DNA from 2 places in the Spirillospora sp. NPDC047279 genome. Region 1 is predicted to be linked to the other one. Evidence: riboswitches for the same ligand, from Rfam matches in the RefSeq annotation. Region 1 holds a riboswitch; the other holds the start of a gene.
What was found. Region 1 has a riboswitch for S-adenosylmethionine ahead of thrC (threonine synthase). Riboswitches for the same ligand answer to the same signal wherever they lie in the genome.
Positions count from the first base shown of each region.

Region 2: linked by a shared signal. The riboswitch ahead of ABZ810_RS27345 (aminotransferase class V-fold PLP-dependent enzyme) and the one ahead of thrC (threonine synthase) in region 1 are both predicted to bind S-adenosylmethionine.

Region 1 covers NZ_JBEYUA010000035.1:11,803-17,695, forward strand. The annotation lists gene ABZ810_RS46685 (hypothetical protein) at 1-476, opposite strand, end outside; gene ABZ810_RS46690 (MoaD/ThiS family protein) at 678-956, opposite strand; gene thrC (threonine synthase) at 996-2,243, opposite strand; SAM riboswitch class I at 2,260-2,401, opposite strand; gene ABZ810_RS46700 (cation diffusion facilitator family transporter) at 2,687-3,697, opposite strand; gene ABZ810_RS46705 (trehalose-6-phosphate synthase) at 3,793-5,256, shown strand; gene ABZ810_RS46710 (sulfotransferase) at 5,354-5,893, opposite strand, start outside.
Region 2 covers NZ_JBEYUA010000011.1:55,376-61,268, reverse strand. The annotation lists gene ABZ810_RS27355 (transglycosylase domain-containing protein) at 1-2,408, shown strand, start outside; gene ABZ810_RS27350 (hypothetical protein) at 2,513-2,896, opposite strand; SAM riboswitch class IV at 2,947-3,062, shown strand; gene ABZ810_RS27345 (aminotransferase class V-fold PLP-dependent enzyme) at 3,108-4,499, shown strand; partial or broken gene ABZ810_RS27340 (SseB family protein) at 4,691-5,893, shown strand, end outside.

The DNA.
Region 1 (5,893 bases):
TCCAGCGACCCCGGCATGGCGGTGATGCCGAGGGGTTCGAGCAGGTGACGGCTCATCTTGAGCAGTTCGCCGCGGACCCGGTCGGCCATTCCGTGACGGCGCTTGCTCACCAGCCAGAGCGACCAGTCCCAGAAATGCGCGTCCACCGCGGCGAGCGTGTCGGGGCCGATCCGCCAGGGCGGGTTCCAGCTGCGCGGCACGTCCGGGAAGATCAGGTCGATCTTGGCCGGGCCGGCGAAGATGAGCAGGTAGCTCTCGTGGTCGCCGAGCCGGTCCCACTGCGCGGCGAGCGGCTCGTACGGGGACATCAGCCGCGGCAGGTCGGCGGCCACCTGGCCGAAGTCCTCCGCGGCCACGTGGAAGTCCCAGTCCGACACCTCGGTCGCGGTGCCCCGCGCCCGGGAGCCGATCAGCTCCACCTCGCTCACGTCGGGGTGGGCCAGCACGGTACCCGCGACGTCCTCCGCTATCCCCATGCTCGCCCTTTACCCGATCTATCAGGACAAAAGCACACGATCGGGAGGTGATGGCGACGGGACGGGACACGATCCGGCCCGCCGTCCTTCGCGGATGGCGAGCCGGGAACGAGCAGGGAACAGGCAGGCGACGAGCGCGGAACGGGCCGGTGACCGCCGGACGGCGCGCCGGGGGCCGCCCGCGCGCGCCGGCCGTCCGGGTCAGCCGCCGGCGACCGCCGGGATGATGGAGATCTGGGAGCCCTCGGGGGTCGGGGTGTCCAGGCCCTCGGCGAAGCGCACGTCCTCGTCGCCCACGTACACGTTGACGAAGCGGCGGATCTTGCCGTTGTCGTCGAGGATGCGGGCGGCGATGCCGGCGTGGCCGGCGTCCAGGTCGGCGACCACCGCGCGCAGGGTGTCGCCCTCGGCCTTCACCTCGGACTCGCCGCCGGTGTAGGTGCGCAGGATCGTCGGGATGCGCACAGAGACCGTGCTCATGTCACTTACTCCTCTGGAACGGGTCGGACGAGGACGTCGTCAGGCGATGCCGGCGGCGCGGAAGGCGTCGAGGGACGGGGCGATGTTGGCGGTCGGGGCGACCACCGGCGCGATCGCGTCCAGGGTCTTGAGGCCGTCGCCGGAGTTGATGATCACGGTCTCGGCGGACGGGTCGAGCACGCCGGACTCGGTGAGCTTCTTCAGCACGCCGACGGTCACGCCGCCCGCGGTCTCGCCGAAGATGCCCTCGGTGCCGGCCAGCAGCCGGATGCCCTCGATGACCTGCTCGTCGGTGACGTCCTCGATCGAGCCGTTGGTGCGGCGGACGACGTCGAGCACGTACGGCCCGTCGGCGGGGTTGCCGATGGCCAGCGACTTGGCGATGGTGTCCGGCTTGACCGGGCGGACCACGTCGTGCCCGGCCTTGAACGCGGCGGACACCGGGTCGCAGCCCGCGGCCTGCGCGCCGAACACGCGGTAGGGCTTGTCCTCGACGAGCCCGAGCTTGATGAGCTCCTGGAACGCCTTGTCGATCTTGGTGAGCTGGGAGCCGGACGCGATCGGGATCACGATCTGGTCGGGCAGCCGCCAGCCGAGCTGCTCGGCGATCTCGTAGCCCAGGGTCTTGGAGCCCTCGGCGTAGTAGGGCCGCACGTTGACGTTGACGAACGCCCAGTCGTCCTGCTCGCCGGCGATCTCCGAGGCGAGCCGGTTGACGTCGTCGTAGTTGCCGTCGACCGTCACGAACGTGCCGCCGTACACCGCGGTCGTGATGATCTTCTGGGACTCCAGGTTGGACGGCACGAAGACGGCGCTGCGGATGCCGGCGCGGGCGGCGGCCGCGGCCACCGCGTTCGCCAGGTTGCCGGTGGACGGGCAGGCCAGCACCTTGAAGCCGAGCTCGCGGGCGGCGGCCAAGGCCACCGCGACGACGCGGTCCTTGAAGGAGTGGGTCGGGTTGCCGCTGTCGTCCTTCACCCACAGCCGCTGGAGGCCGAGCGACTCGGCCAGCTGGTCGGCGCGCACGAGGCGGGTCAGGCCCGGCTCGATGTTGGGCGTGTCGGCGACGTTCCCGGGAACGGGCAGCAGACCGCGGTAACGCCAGATGTTGCGGGGGCCCGCCTCGATCGAGGCACGAGTGACGTCGCCGAACTCGTACTTGATCTCGAGCGGGCCGAAACACTCTTCGCAGGCGTAGTAGGGACCCAGATCGCGGGTGTCGCCGCATTCGCGGCAGACGAGTCCGGTAGCGGGTCCGAGGTCGGTGGTGGCAGGCGTGAGTGCCATGAGAGCGAGGCCTTTCTCCCCATCTTCCCTGTGCCGCCTTGGTCACAGGCCGGAGTTGGCACCATCTCCTGGCCGGCCTCGCAGGATCGCGAGCGCGCACTGACCAGGTGGTTGCCGGGGCTTCGCAGGGCCGGTCCCTCCACCCCTCTGGATGAGCGTTATTCAGTTGTGTCGGGGGTTGAGCTGGAAGACCGGCCCGATGGCCGCTGTGCTCCCTGCACCCCTCTGGATGAGCGTTATTCAGTTGTGTCGGGGGTTGAGCTGGAAGACCGGCCCGATGGCCGCTGTGCTCCCTGCACCCCTCTAGATGAGCGTTATTCAGTTATGTATGTGCAAGTGAGCCCGGTTGTAGTTTCGGGCTACATGCGTGACTTTACATGATCTGACCGGATGCCAGACAGCCGGATCTCACCGGATGAGACATTACCCACCCGCCCCCGAGATCACCCTGACCTGCCGGCCACACCCGACCATCCTTCCTGGTCGGCCTGGTGGCGGCGCCGTCGGCCTCGGCCCCGCGGGGGCGGCCCGGTCTGGCGTTCCTGGGTCGGGTCCAGGAAGACATGGCGGACGATCTCCAGGCGTTCGCGCAGCAGGCGATCGATCTCTTCGGCGGTGTCCTCGGCCTGGTCCGCGCTGATGTCGTCGGAGAAGTGCACCTTGGCCGCGACCAGCAGGTCGTCCGGGCCGAAGTGCATGGTGAGCAGCTCGTCGATCCCGGTCACCCCGGGCGCCGACGTGATCACCTCGCTGATCACGCGCTGGTCGGCGGGGTCGGCGGCCTGGCCGATGAGCAGCGAACGGCTGTCGCGGCCGAGCGCGAACGCGACCACGACCAGCAGCAGGCCGATCAGGATCGACGCCAGGCCGTCCCAGAACGACGATCCGGTGACCTCCCGCAGCGTCAGGCCGGTGGCGGCGATGATCAGACCGATCACGGCGGCGCTGTCCTCGAAGAGCGCCGCCTTGAACGTCACGTCCGGCGTCTTGCGGACGTGCTCCATCAGGTCCCGGCCGTTCTCGCGCACCTCCGCGCGGGCCTGCGAGTACGCCCGGATCCAGGAGGCTCCCTCGAGCACGAACGCCAGCCCGAGCACGGCGAACGCGAGCCAGACCTGCTCGCCGCCCTTCTCGTGGCCACTGATCGTCAGGATGCCCTCGAAGATCGAGTATCCGGCGCCGGCGACGAAGATGCCGAACGCGGCGAGCAGCGACCAGAAGTAGCGCTCGTTGCCGTAGCCGAACGGGTGCCGCCGGTCCGGCGGGCGTTTGCTGCGCTGCAACGACGCGAGCAGGAACCCCTGGTTGAGGGTGTCTCCCACCGAGTGGGCCCCCTCCGCCAGCATCGCGGACGATCCCGCGAACGCACCGGCGATCAGCTTGGTGATCGCCAGGATCAGGTTCGCCGCACCCGCGACGAGCACCGTTTTCTTGGTCTCCTCCGGCCGCCCCATCCGCTCCGTCTACCCGTGCGGAGGTGACGAACACCTCCGACCGTTTCACCTGGGTCACTTTGATCTCGCCGTACACCAACTGAGACCCTTTCGGTATGAGCCAAGTGCTGGTGGCGTCCAACCGTGGCCCGGTCTCGTTCTCCATGTCCGACGAAGGCACGCTCTCCATGCGGCGGGGCGGGGGCGGCCTGGTGTCAGGACTCGCCGCGGTGACCGGCGGCCCCGGCCGCCCGGCCCGCGAGCCGGCGCCGGATGTGCTGTGGGTGTGCGCGGCGCTCGGCGAAGCCGACCGCGCGGCGGCGCGGCAGGCCCCGGACGGGCGGCTGGACGAGGCGGGCCACGACACCGGCGGCGCGGCCGTGCGGATGCTCGACATCCCGGCCGCGACGTTCCATCGCGCGTACAACGCCATCGCCAACTCGACCCTGTGGTTCGTCCACCACCTGCTGTACGACACCCCGAGGGCCCCGCACTTCGACGCCAGGGCGCGCCGTGACTGGCAGTCGTACGAGGCCTACAACGCCGCGTTCGCCGACGCCCTGGCTCGCGACGCCGCGCCGGGCGCCAAGGCCGCCATCCAGGACTACCACCTGTCGCTGGCACCGCAGATGTTGCGCGAACGGCGGCCCGACCTGAAGATCGTTCACTTCTCGCACACGCCCTGGGCGCCGCCGGAGTACTTCCGGCTGCTGCCCGACGACATCGGCACGCAGGTCCTGGAGGGCATCCTCGGCGCCGACCACGCCGGTTTCCTCACCTCGCGGTGGGCGGCGGCGTTCCTCGACTGCTGCGAGCAGCTCCTGCCGGGGGCGCGCGTCGACCGTGCCGCCTGCACGGTCACCAGGGCCGGGCACACGACCCGGGTGGGCGTGCACGGCCTGGGCGTCGACGGCGAGTCGCTGCGGCACCGCGCCGCCGAACCGGACGTGGTGGCGCGCGCGGAGGCGCTGCGCGAGCAGGTCGGCGACCGGAAGCTGATCGTGCGGGTCGACCGCACGGAGCTCTCCAAGAACATCGTCCGCGGCCTCGCCGCGTACCGCGAGATGCTCACCAACCATCCCGAATGGCGCGGCCGCGTCGTCCACCTGGCGTTCGCCTACCCTTCCCGGCACGACCTGCCGGAGTACCGCGAGTACACGGCGGCGGTGCAGCGGATGGCGGAGCAGATCACCGACGAGTTCGGGACCGCCGAGTGGGAGCCGCTGATCCTCCAGGTGAACGACGACTTCCCGCGTTCGCTGGCCGCCTACGGGCTGGCCGACGTCCTGGTGGTCAACCCGATCAGGGACGGCATGAACCTCGTGGCCAAGGAGGGCCCCGTGCTCTCCGAGGGCGGCTCGGCGCTGGTGTTGTCCCGCGAGGCCGGCGCCGCCGCCGAGCTCGGCGACCACGCGCTGATCGTCAACCCGTACGACGTCTCGCAGACCGCCGAGACGATGCACCAGGCGCTGCTGATGCCGGCCGAGGAACGTGCCGCGCGCTGCGCCCGCCTGACCGCCGCGGCGACCGCGCTTCCGCCGCAGCGGTGGTTCGCCGACCAGCTGGCCGCCCTCGACTGACCGGCACCTGGCGGGGCCGGCGGGGCCGTTGGTACGTGGCGGGTCCGGCGCCTTGCCATCAGGCGTTCACCGAACCCGCCACGAGCGGGCGGCCCGCTCAGGTGAGCGCGGCGGACTCGGCCGTGTCGGCCGTCAGCAGGCACTCGACCGGACCGGGCTCGTACCGGCGCTGCCAGCGGTCGCGCAGGTCCTTCTTGCGCTGCGACATGCGCCGGTGGGCGGCCGTCTTGGCGAACTTGCCGAGCATCGCCGGGCTGGGCTTGGGCGCGCCGCTGAGCTCGTAGCCGTAGTCGGCCAGCCGCTCACCGAACGCCGACTCCGCCAGGCCGATCTCCCACGGCTCCAGGCGCTTGGACCACGCGCCGACCCGGCCGGACGTGACGGCGGTGTGGGTGCGGTCGTGCCACCGCTTCTGCGGCGGAACGGTCAGCTTGGCGATGTCCTGCGGCGCCGTCATCGCCGGGTCGAACTCCTCGCCCAGGAACGCGCACAACCCCGAGAGTTCCCCGGCCGGGTCCGCCACGAGCCGCTCGTACTGAAGCTCGTAGTACGACTCGGGGCCGAGATCGGTCGCGTACCGCCGCCCGTAGTCGATCGCCTCGCGCCACGCGGAGATCGCGTGGTTGACGTCGAGCTT
Region 2 (5,893 bases), on a different contig from region 1:
CAGGGCCGCCGGACAAGGCCGAGCCCGCGAGCCAGGCCGAGACTCCCGGCGAGACTGAGACTCCCGGCACAGCTGAGGCCGCCGGTGAGGCCGAGGCCCCGAGCAAGACCGAGACCGCCGGTGAGGCCGGGGCTCTGGGCATGGCCGCCGCGGCCACGACTCCGGTCGGCGGTACCGGCAAGGCCGAGGTCGCGAGCAAGGCCGAGCCAGCCGCCAAGGCGGGCGGCGCGGGCAAGGACGGCGGCGCGGAAGGCGCGGGCGGCGCGGGCAAGGGCGGCGGCTCGGGGAAGAAGCAGCGCAGCCGGCCCGCCCGGTACGCGCGGCGGGCCGCGTTCACGGTGCTCGGGCTGATCGGCTTCGGCATCGCCGCGTTCGCGATCGCCTACCTGTTCACGCCGGTCCCGTCGCCGCAGGAGTCCGCGGTGGCGCAGGGGCCGAGCTTCTACTACGCCGACGGCAAGAGCCTGATCGCCAAGACCGGCACCAACCGGGACGCCGTCGAGCTCGGCAAGGTGCCCGAGAACGTGCGGGCCGCGGTGATCGCGGCCGAGAACCGCAGCTTCTACGAGGACCCCGGCGTCTCGGTGAAGGGCACGGTGCGGGCGTTCTGGTCCACGGTGAGCGGCGAGCAGCTCCAGGGCGGCTCCACCATCACCCAGCAGATGGTCCGCAACTACTACGGCGGGATCGGCACCGAACGCTCCGTCTTCCGCAAGCTCAAGGAGATCATGGTCTCCCTGAAGGTCGGGCGGGAGAAGGACAAGGACTGGATCCTCGAGCAGTACCTCAACACGATCTACTTCGGCCGTGACGCGTACGGCATCCAGGCCGCGGCCAAGGCCTACTACGGCAAGGACGTCAGCAAGCTGAACGCGGCGGAGGGCGCCTACCTCGCCGCGGCGATCCAGCAGCCGACGCCGTTCGGCAACCCGACGTCGACGCGCCGCCCGGCCGCCGAGGCGCGCTGGCAGGCCGTGCTCGGCAACATGGTCCGCGACAACGCGATCACGTCCGCCGAGGCGGCGCAGATGACGTTCCCCGTCCCGGACAAGCAGAAGATCACCGACGTCCTCAAGGGCCAGAACGGCTACATGGTCAACGTGGCCAAGAAGGAGCTCCTGGAGCGCCGCGGCTACACCGAGGACGAGATCAACCGCGGTGGGCTGAAGGTCGTCACCACGTTCGACAAGAACCTGATGAACGCCGCCAAGGAGGCGGTGAAGTCCAACGCCCCCAGCGGCATGAGCAAGAAGATCCGCACCGGGCTGGTGTCGGTCGACCCGAAGACCGGCCAGGTGGTGGCGTTCTACGGCGGCCGTGACTACCTCGACGAGGCGGGCAGCAGCGCGTTCTGGGACCTGGCGCAGGCCGGGTCGGGCTTCAAGCCGATCGCGCTGGCCGCCGCCCTCGACAACGGCAAGTCGTTGTCGGACTCCTACGACGGCAGCTCGCCGCAGTACTTCAGCGGTCACCCCGTACGGAACGACAGCAACAGCCAGTTCGGCACCATCAACCTGGTGACGATGACGCAGAACTCGGTCAACACCGCGTACGTCAACCTCGGCCGCGACATCGGCAACGACAAGATCGCCGAGATGGCGGAGAAGATGGGCATCCCGGCGTCCCAGATGACGTCGGCGCAACGTTCGGCCGCCACGTTCCCGCTGGGCGTCATCTCGGTGCACCCGGTGCAGCAGGCCGGGGTCTACTCCACGTTCGCGTCCGAGGGCGTCTACCGCGCGCCCTACACGGTCAAGTCGGTCAGTGACGTCAAGGGCGACGAGAAGGACTTCACCGAGAAGGGCAAGCGCGCGTTCACCCCTCAGGTCGCGCGGGACGCCACGTACGCGATGAGCAAGGTCGTCCAGAACGGCACGGGCACGGGCGCGCAGCTGTCCGACGGCCGCGACGTGGCGGGCAAGACCGGCACGACCGACGAGGGCCGGGCGATCTGGTTCAACGGCTTCATCCCGCAGATGGCGACGTCGGTGGCGATGTTCCGCAGCGACGGCAAGCCGCTGTCGATCCCGGGGTACGGGGTGTACGGCGGCCAGCTGCCGGCGCAGATCTGGAACTCGTACATGTCCGACGCCGTCAACATCAAGAACTTCGACATCAAGGAGTTCGGCAAGCCGTCGGAGTTCACCGGCGGCTACGACGGCACGCCCGGCAACCGTTCGTCGGACATCCCGTCGGCCCCGCCGTCCAACAACACCCCGACGCGGCCGACGCAGCCGACGGACCCGGGCACGCAGGACCCGGATCCGCCGACGGGAGGTCCCGGCGACCCGCCCACCGAGCCGACGGAGCCGGGCGACCCCGACGACCCCGGCGACCCGGACGATCCGGGCGGCGGAGGCGGCGGTGGCGGAGGCGGGAATCTGCTGCGGCCCAACGCCGACGGATAGCCGTTCCGCCGGACGCCGGAAACGCTGATCGCGACGAGAAAGGGAGCTCGGCCCACCGGCCGGGCTCCCTTTTCGTACGGGTCGTCAATAACGCCGCGGGAGTTTCAGGAACAGGCCTTGCCGATCCGGTCCGGCGTGCCGGACATGGCGGAGTTGAGTTGTGCGGCGTCGCCCGTTCCGACACTGGCCGCGGCCGTGCGCAAGCGCTTCACCTCGTCGTCGAGCGCCTGCTTGAGTTCTTTCTTCTCGGCCTTCTTGGCGAGCGCGTCGATTCGCCCGGCGAGTTGTTCGGTGGCCTGTTTCCATTGCGCCGAATCGTCCGCCGACGCCACTCTCACCTGGGCGATGTACTGCTGGTAGGCCTGCTTGGTGTCGCCGCAGATCTGGCCGGTGTTGCCGTTCCCGCCCAGCAGCCCGCACGCGCCCAGGCCGAGGAGCAGCGCCCCGCTCCCGGCGGCGGCCCGCGCCGCCCGTGCCCCGTTTCGCATCGCACCCTCCCGCTTGATCCCCGCAAGTATCCGCATATACTTCCGCACTAGGTCATGAGTGCCAGCGTCAAGCCCCGGCTTGCTGGCCGGCAACCCTTCGTCCGCGATGGGGTGCCCCGGGTGAAGACCGGGCCGTGCGCGACACCGCGTGCGGCAAGCGCGGGCCCCGGCCGATGCCTTGAGGGTCCATGGATCCCGAAAGGTCTTCCGCATGCACGCCGCCACGCTCGTCCCCTCCACCTCCACCTCCACCTCTGACTCCGGCTCCGCCGCGCCCGTTCCGTCCAGCCGTACGCGGCGCCCCGCCGCGGTGGCGGCGGCCCCCGCACGGCCGGCGCCGCTCAGCGTCGTCGGAGCGGACGCGCAGGTCCCGCTGAACGACGGCCGCAGCGTCGGCTACGCCAACCTCGACTACGCGGCGAGCGCGCCCTGTCTGGAGGCGGTGCAGGAGGCCATCACCCGCGCACTGCCGTACTACAGCAGCGTCCACCGCGGCGCCGGATACGCGTCCCAGGTGACCACCGAGGCGTACGAGAGGGCGCGCGAGACCGTGCGGTCGTTCCTGGGCGCCTGGTCGCGCGACGCGGTCGTCTTCACCCGCAACACCACCGACGCGATGAACCTCCTCGCCCACGCCGTCCCGGCGGGCACCACCGTCGTGGTCTTCGAGACCGAGCACCACGCCACCCTGCTCCCGTGGAAGCGCGCGGTGCGGCTGCCCGCGCCCGCGAGCCCGGCCGAGGCGGTCTCGGCCGCCGACCGGGCGCTCGCCGAGGCCCCTGGGGGCCCGCGGCTGCTGGTCGTGACGGCCGCCTCGAACGTGACCGGCGAGGTGTGGCCGATCGCCGACCTGGCGGACGTCGCGCACCGCCACGGCGCCCGCATCGCCGTCGACGCCGCACAGCTCGTCCCGCACCGGCCGATCGACATGACCGCGCTCGACCTGGACTACGTGGCCTTCTCCGGCCACAAGCTGTACGCGCCGTTCGGCGCCGGCGTGCTCGCCGGCCGCGCCGACTGGCTGCGCGCCGCCGGGCCGTACCTCAAGGGCGGCGGCGCCAGCGCCGCGGTGTCCGACCGCGGCGACACCGCGCGGTGGTCCGCGGACGCGGCGCAGCGCCACGAGGCCGGAACCCCCAACGTCCTCGGCGTGATCGCGCTCGCCGCCGCCTGCGAGGCCCTGGCGGGTGCCGGCTGGGAGAGCCTCGCCGCCCAGGAGGAACGGCTGCTGGCCCGGCTGCGGCGCGGGCTCGCCGCGATCCCCGGTGTGCGCGAACTCACTCTGTGGGAAGGCCCTAACCCCCGGGTCGGAATAGTGTCCTTCGTCGTGGACGGCTGGAACGCGCGCGATGTGGCGCTTACGCTGTCGGGTGACTACGGGATCGGCGTCCGGGACGGAAAATTCTGCGCTCATCCGTTCGTCCACCACCTGCTGGGCGCCCCGGCGACCGGCCAGGAGGACGAGGGTGCCAAGGGTGAGGGCGGGTGCGGGGGTGGACAGTCCTCGGCGGTGCGCGCGAGCTTCGGCGTCGGCACCACCGACGAGCACGTCGACCGGCTGCTGGAGGCCCTCGCACGCGTCGCGGGAGAGCCGCGCGGCTGACGCTCCGGCGTGTCCGCGCTGCCGTCCGGCCGGCCCTCGCAGAAGGATGGGCCGGTCGGCGCCGGGTCTCGTCCACAGACCGCCGATCGGGCGCTTTGGTCCTGTTCGCCCATGTAGCGTAGGCAGGTCCGTAAGTTGCCCGCCGGGGCCCGCGGGGCAGGTTCGCAGGTCGCGGGTACAGGGGCGGCGGGATGGGTAAGCGCAGCAAGACACAGGGGGTGGCAACCGTGGCCGACGCGTGGCGACCCACGTCGGATCTCGAGCGCCGGCTGCATGAGGCGGTGCGTACCGGGGACCAGGAGACGTACTTCCGGCTGCTCGCGGAGAGCGAGCTGGTGATCCCCGTACCACCGGACCTGATCGACGACGTTCTCGCCAACGAGGCCCAGCCGACGTGGCCGACCCAGGACGAGGACGGGCGCACCCACGTGCTCGTCTACACCTCGCCCGCGTCGATGCGCGTCTGCCTCGGACCGGCGTACCAGCACTTCCTGAAGCTCAAGTTCGCCGACCTGGCGGACGCCTGGCCCGACCCCCGCTGGTGGCTGGCCATCGACGCGCCCGCCCACGGCGCCGCCGGCCACGCCGCGCCGATCCCCATCGAGGGACGGCTGCCCGCGTGGTTCATCAAGCAGCTCGGCGAGGGCGACACCAAGCCCCCCATGGCCGGCCGCCCCGCCATGGGCGCCCCCGACCCGGCGTCCGCCAACTCGGCGGGCAACCCCGCCGCGGGCCCGGGCACGTCCCACGGCGACGCCCCCGCGCCACCCGGCGGCGGCGCGCACGCCGCTCCCCCCACCCCCGCCGAGGGCGCCCACGCCGCCCCCAGCGGACACGATCTTGGCGGCGGCCACGCCGCACCCGGCGAGCTCGCCGCTCCTGGCCAGCACGCCGCACCCGGCAGCGGACCCGCGTCTGGCGGCCACGCCGCGTCACAGGACCCCGGTGCACCCCAGCAGCCCGCCGCCGCTTCGGCAACGCCCCCGCCCCCGCCCCCGGACGCGACCCTGACCGACCTTCCGGCGGTCACCGACGCCGCCCTGGCGGGCACGCCCCCGACCGCGGGACCGCCGCAGCCCGCACCCCCGGACGCCCCCGGCGGCCCGGCGGATTCCCTGGTCGCCCCCACGAGCGGTGGCGAGCCCGCGACCAGCGGCCCGTCCCCCGACGAGACGCTGGTCGACACCCCGGCCGTGACGGACGACGTTCCCTGGGAGGAGCTCCAGGATCAGCACAAGGAGCTTCCGCGCCAGCAGCGCCGGCAGGACTTCCGTCCGGCGAACGACGTCGAGCGCGAGCTGCTCCGTGCCGCCGCGCAGAACGATCACGATCTCTTCCTGCAGACGCTGGCGGACGCCGAGGTGCTCCTGCCCATCCCAGAGGACATGGACTAC